One region of the Cupriavidus sp. GW822-FHT06G04 genome, then DNA from elsewhere that is predicted to be linked to it. Evidence: predicted binding sites of a transcription regulator. Region 1 holds the regulator's gene; the other holds the start of a gene.

Evidence for each region. Region 1 encodes sigma-54, which starts transcription at its own class of promoters, with help from an activator protein. Its sites were predicted from a motif close to TGGCANGNAANCTGCTTT; they were not measured.
Region 2: a site for sigma-54 is predicted at 1,800-1,817, ahead of atzF (allophanate hydrolase). Genes of this name have one in related genera too.

What each region holds. Positions count from the first base shown of each region.
Region 1 covers NZ_JBXALD010000001.1:419,198-422,536, reverse strand. Annotated here, with positions in the region: gene hpf (ribosome hibernation-promoting factor, HPF/YfiA family) at 460-813, opposite strand; gene AC1RKI_RS01905 (RNA polymerase factor sigma-54) at 864-2,345, opposite strand; gene lptB (LPS export ABC transporter ATP-binding protein) at 2,478-3,278, opposite strand; gene lptA (lipopolysaccharide transport periplasmic protein LptA) at 3,298-3,339, opposite strand, start outside.
Region 2 covers NZ_JBXALD010000003.1:322,414-325,752, forward strand. Annotated here, with positions in the region: gene AC1RKI_RS08760 (ABC transporter substrate-binding protein) at 1-7, opposite strand, end outside; gene atzF (allophanate hydrolase) at 56-1,780, opposite strand; gene AC1RKI_RS08770 (DUF2855 family protein) at 2,219-3,339, opposite strand, start outside.

The DNA.
Region 1 (3,339 bases):
TGGCGAACCGGCGCGCATGAACCGTCCCGCCGAATTGGGCAAACAGGATATCGAGTGCTATGGAATAGACGCCCGCATTGGAGCGTCCGGCCATTATAGAGCAGGGCTGCAGCGCACTTGTGCGATGCAGTGCCGGCGTCGCGTGTGGTGCCGCGATATTGCCAGCCGGTTTGCCCACCCGTTGGGTGCCGGCACATCGCAGGGTCATTCGCCTTGCGCTTTTCGCCGGACAGCCATCGGGACCGTTCTGCCGTTGTATTTGTATGGCGCAGCATACACCGAGCCGCGCGAGATGCGAACACCCCGGATGCATCAAATGCTGCTGGCCGTGGTTTCGCGGTAACGGACCGAATTTCTGCCTCGCCGAAACCCGGGAATCAAAAAAGCCGCGCAGATGCGCGGCTTTGCTCTCTTCCTATCGATCCTCTAAGGGGCAACTTTTAGTGCGTTGCCGCCGCTTTATTGTTGCTGTAGTTGCGCGGCTGCCATTTGGTACTTGACCGCCTCACGGTCGTGGCCTTGCACGCGGTCCTTGTAGCGGATCACTTGCCGATCGAGCTTGTCGACCAGACAGTCGATGGCCGCGTACAGGTCTTCGTGATGCGCTTCGACAAAGATGTCCTTGCCCTTGAGATGCAGGTTGATTTCCGCGTACTGACGCCGGTCCTTTTCCTTATGGTTATCGACAGATAGCAGCACACTCACGCCAATGACCTGATCGAAATGCCTGACAATTCGCTCCAGTTTCGTTTCCACGTACTCACGCAACGGCGGCGTGATGTCGAGGTGGTGTCCACTGATCTTGAAGTTCATAGCGCTTCTCCTTCTGAAAGAGCCGCACCAGGCAGGCGGTTGCGGCTCGGCTACAAAGACTTGCGGAGATTGACTGCGGGGATCTTCAGCGCTTCGCGGTATTTGGCCACAGTGCGGCGTGCAACCACGAAACCCTGCTCGCCCAGCAATTCGGCGATGCGGCTGTCGGAAAGGGGATTCCTGGGGTCTTCGGCTCCTATCAGTTGCTTGATCAGCGCGCGGATCGCCGTGGAGGAGGCCGCACCGCCCGTCTCGGTGGAGACGTGGCTGCCAAAGAAGTACTTCAACTCGAAAGTACCCATTGGTGTGGCCATGTATTTGTTCGTAGTCACCCGGGAAATGGTCGACTCATGTAAACCGAGTGTATCGGCAATTTCCCGCAAAACCAAGGGGCGCATTGCGATTTCCCCGTGCGAGAAAAAGTTCTTTTGACGCTCTACGATTGCCTGCGCCACACGCAGGATCGTATCGAAACGCTGCTGGATGTTCTTGATGAGCCACCGCGCCTCCTGGAGCTTCTGCTGCAGTCCCGCCGCACCCGCTTCGCCTTTTGCACCGCGCAAGATTTGCGCGTACATGTCGTTGATGCGCAGACGCGGCATGACATCGGGATTCAGGTGCGCAATCCACCCGTTTCCACTTTTGCGCACAAATACGTCCGGCACCACAAAATCCGCTTCCGGGCGGCTATAAGCATGCCCCGGATACGGCGCAAGCGACCGAATCAACTCATGCGCGGCCTTTAATGCAATTTCGTCAACCTGGAGCGCTTTCTTGAGCCGCGTGTAGTCGCGCACGGCCAGCAGTTCCAGGTGATGATTGACGATAGACAACGCCAACTCGCGCTGCGGATGCTTCAAACGCCGCAACTGCAGACTCAGACACTCAGCCGCGTTGCGCGCGCCCACGCCGGGCGGATCAAAGCTCTGCAGCAACGTCAGCATGGCGTGCACTTCATCGACTTCGAATTCGAGTTCCTCGGGGAGTTCCCCGCAGATTTCCTCGAGCGACGCGCTCAGGTAGCCGTCGTCGTCGAGCGATTCGATCAGGAAGATAGCCAGGCCCTTGTCGCGTACCGAGATTTTCAGCGGCGTTAGCTGCTCCATCAGGAATTCGCGCAGCGTGGGATCGGCCTCGCGCAATTGCATCGGCGTTTTTTCGTCATCGTCACCCTGCGGACGTCGCGCGAAATCGTCGAGGCTCCAGTCGCTGCCGTAGTCTTCGCCGCCGGAATCGCCGTAACTGTCGTCCTCACCACTTGCCTGGCTGTCCTGCCGATCGTCGCCATTGGCCTTGGGCTCCGAGGGAGCCGGCGCGGGTGCGCTCTGCAGGTTCACGGAGCCATCGGCCGACACCCGCAAGGGGCTTTCGATCCAGTCGTTTTCGCGTTCCAGCAGGGGGTTTTCCGTGAGGGCCTGCTCGACCTCTTGCTGGAGTTCCAGCGTGGAAAGCTGCAGCAGCCGGATCGACTGCTGCAGTTGCGGTGTCAGGGCAAGATGCTGTGAAAGGCGAAGCTGAAGCGAAGGTTTCATGCGACCTATTCTATGCGCATCTTTCCGATGTTGGAACGGAAATTGCTGTCGTCTATCGCTTCGACTTCGTGATCGCCAACGGCTAGTTGACGAAAGCGCGGGAAGATTTTCCGCGCTGTCGGACAACCGGCATTACATGCGGAAGTTTTCGCCCAGGTAGACGCGCCGCACGGACTCGTTGGCGATGATTTCCTCGGGCTGCCCGGCGGCCAGCACCGTACCTTCGCTGATGATGTACGCGTGGTCGCAGATACCGAGCGTTTCGCGCACATTGTGGTCTGTGATCAGCACGCCGATATTGCGTGCCTTGAGGAAACTGACGATGCGCTGGATTTCGCCCACGGCGATCGGGTCCACGCCGGCAAACGGCTCGTCGAGCAGGATGAAGCGCGGCGCGGAGGCCAGCGCACGCGCGATTTCCACGCGGCGGCGTTCGCCCCCGGACAGCGACAGCGCCGGATTATTGCGCAGATGCGCAATCTGGAGATCATCGAGCAGCGAATCCAGCCGGCGGTCGATCTCGGCTTTCGAGAGGGGCTTGCCGTTTTCGCGCTGCAGTTCCAGCACGGCGCGGATGTTTTCTTCCACGTTCAGCTTGCGGAACACCGACGCTTCCTGCGGCAGATAGGACAGCCCCATGCGCGCACGCTCGTGAATCGCCAGGCCGCTGATGTGCTCGTCGTCGAGCACGATATCGCCTTCATCCAGCGCCACCAGGCCGACGATCATGTAGAACGATGTGGTCTTGCCGGCGCCGTTCGGCCCCAGCAGTCCCACCACCTCGCCGCTCTTGACGTCGAGCGACACGTCCTTGACCACCGTGCGCGAGCCGTAGCGCTTTTTCAGGTGGCGCACGATCAGCGTGCTGCTGTCGGCGCGGACGGCGGATGCGGAAGACGGGGCAGAGGCGGCGAGCGTGGCGGTATCGTTCATCTGGGGCTGTCTGGGGCGTTCAGGGCTTGGCTGGCGTGTCGGAGGGCTTCAGGTTCAGCGG
Region 2 (3,339 bases), on a different contig from region 1:
GGGTCATGTTGGTTTCCTGGTCGGATTTGGATGGGTATTGGGACAGGACGTCTTATCAGTTGGCCAGCGATCGCATATAGGCCCGCCAGCCGCCGAAAGCGCTGACATCGGGCGCGTGCGTAAGCGCGTGGCCTTCGCAGACGAAGCCATGCAGCCAGCGCCCGTCGGCCAGTTCGATACTGCCCAACGCCAGTGGCGGGGGCACAAGTGCGAGGAACCGACCGACGCCGGCAAGCGGCACCTGCCACACCTCGACCTCGATCGGCACGCCGGCTTCGTCGTCGCCCACGCGGCGCAAGCCTGGTTTGGGTGGTGTGGTGCCGGCCAGGGCATGCAGGCGATACCGGTCGGCGGTAGCCGTGGCGCAGTCGAGCGTGGCGCCGAGCGAAGTCAACTGGCCATTCAGCGGCATGCCGGACAAATGCGCACCCACCACCACGAGCGGCAGGTGCGTCGCCGGCGAAGGCGTCAGCGCCGCGATGGGAACGGGTGCAGGTAATGGACGATCGGTCGCGCCTTGCGGCAGGCCTGTGGCGTGGTGAAACCGCTGGCCCAGATCGGCAAGCTGCCAGTCACTGCCGGCCCGGCCAATCAGCGTGATACCGAACGGCAGGCCATCCGGACGGATGCTTGCCGGCACCGATAGCGCCGCGTAGTCGAGCAGGTTGACGAAGTTGGTGTAGTGACCCAGTTCGCGATTGCGCACCACGGGGTCCGCCTGCATCGCTTCGATCGTGCAATGCGTGGGCGCCGTGGGCACCACAAGCACGTCGATCTGCGCCCACATCGCACTGGCGCGTTGCGCAAGCGCCTGAAGCTTGTGCTGGGCATCGTAGACATCCGCCGCGCTGTAGCGACGGCCAGCGGCCAGAATCGAGCGCACCGGCTCGATCACGGCGTCGGCGGAGCGGTCGAAGAAGCCCCGCACGGCGGCATAGCGCTCGGCGACCAGCGCGCTGTCATAGAGCAATGCCGCGGCTTCGGCCAATGGTGCGTAGTCGATTTCGACGGCTTGCCCGCCAAGCGTTTCCAGCGCCGCTACCGCATTCGAAAAGGCGCGGCGCGCGAGTGCATCGCCGAAAAACTCGGGATCGGCAGGCACGCCAAAGCGAAACGCCGCGGCAAATGGCGTACGTTCCATAGCGAGGGCGCGCGAGTATGGGTCCTTTGGATCATGGGCCGCTGCCACCTCTAGCACGCGCACCGCCGTCGCCACCGTTGTCGCCAGGATCGACACGCAGTCCACGCTTTGCGCTGCCGGAAAGACGCCGTGGGCGGAAATCAATCCCTTGCTGGGCTTCAGGCCAACGATGTTGTTGAGACCAGCCGGAACACGCCCCGAGCCCGCCGTATCGGTGCCCAGGGCGAAATCGACTTCGCCGATTGCAACGGCCCGCGCGGAGCCCGAACTGGAACCGCCGCTCACATAGACGGGGTTGAACGCATTGCGGACGGCGCCATAGGGCGAGCGCGTGCCATTGAGGCCGCAGGCAAACTGGTCCAGATTGGTCTTTCCCGTCAGCATGGCGCCGGCCGCAAGCAGCCGATCGATGACGGTCGCGTTATGGTCGGGGGTATAGGCGAATGCCGGGCACGCGGCCGTGGTGGGCACGCCCGCGACATCGATGTTGTCCTTGGCGGCGAAACGCAGCCCCGCCAGCAGCGCGGAAGAGGGCGTCGTTGCAGCAGTCATGGGCGCCTCGAAGCGCGTGATCCACGCGGCGTCGGGTTCAGTGTTTTCAGTCGTTGTGGTGCGCAGGGGCATGGTGTGCCATCTCATATCCAATCTTGGATACAAGACAGCAAACGGCGTGCCAACCACCCGGGCCAGCCGGCGATCGCACGCCGGCATGGCGACGTCGGCCTGCCATATCAACGCTTTGCGGGCGGTGCGAGGGAAATTGGGGAAATCGTCAAATCGACATGCGCGCTCGCGCCGCGCACGGTTTCCGGGCGTAAACACCGACGTCGCCCACGTCAGCGTGCGTCGCGATGGTGCCGTGGGGCATGCGTGCCCAGCGATGGGGAGGGTGAAGCGCGACGGATGCTTGGCCGCATGCCGTCCGGCTATGGCATTTCGCCGTTGTCACGCGTGATGGACTTGTTGCCTTGCGCTCCGAATCGGAAATGGGGCGCTGGTATGGCCCCCCGGTCCGGTAGTCGTAGGCGAGGATGGCCTGCCTTGCGCCTTGCGGCCATCGGTCGATATCTGCTCTGTTCAGCCGAGGCGGATCACGTACCCTTCGCGCGGGTCCGACCTGCCGGCATGCAGTGCGGCGATACGCTGCTGCGCCGCTGGCATGCCTGCCTCTTCAACCACCGTCAGCCACCCACGCGAAGGTTCGCGGACGTGGTCGATGAATCGGCGCTGCGCGGCATTGAATCTCTCGTTGACGACTGCCGGCCCCCAGTCGGCGTTGCGCTTGCGGATTTGCACCGGCGCGAAGTAGAACTTTGGCGCGGGACCGGGTAGATCCTCCGCTTCGAGGAAGTCGGTGTTTTGCGCGGAGCCGGCATAACAATCGTAGACGAGCGCCACGCCGAAGTACTCGTGGATGCGGCGCCGCAGCGCTGGGTCGCCGGAGAAATCCACATATAAGGTGGGCACGTCCGCCGCCAGGCTCTCCAGTTCACCATACGTAGCGCTTTCGTGGTAAGCGCCCAGACTATCGACAAAAGCCTGGTTGCCGGCCGAGGTTAGTGCGGTCAGCGTGAGGCCGGGCACGTCTTGCAGGCAGAATGCCGTGCCATACGCTGTCTTGCTTGACGCACTGGAGAACACCAGCCGGCGCGCACCGAAGAACTCGTTGTCCTGCAGGAAATCGGCCAGCATGTACGACGTGATGAATAGCGGCCGGTACAGCATCTGGTAATTTTCGAGCGCCGGATCATAGGCGGCATCATGGCTTACGCGGGTGTACTGGTTGTATGCAGACACCAGCGGTTTGCGATGCGCCGCGCCATCGTAGAAACCGCGGTCAGTCACGCGCTCCGGCTGCATGCGGACGTGACTCGCAATCGGGAAGTAGCCGTAGAAGCGCTCGCCCGGATTCACCCCCTCCACCGTGGAAGCCACCACGTCGGCAAAGCCCCACACTGGCATGTGGCCCCACTCCGGCTGGCCAGTTGGGTAAAAGTCCCAATACTGCATGGCGTCGCCGAACGCGGCGTAGGTGATATTGTTGGTGGTCAGCGCGAAGCGGCTGAGGCGCAGCGCGATTTCGCCGTCCGCGAGGCTGGCATCGGGCAATGCGTTGATGTTCTCGACGCGGCTATCGCCGAGAGCGCTCTTGCGAGTGAGAAGCCGTTGGCCGGCACCTTGTGTAAGCTGAGTCATTT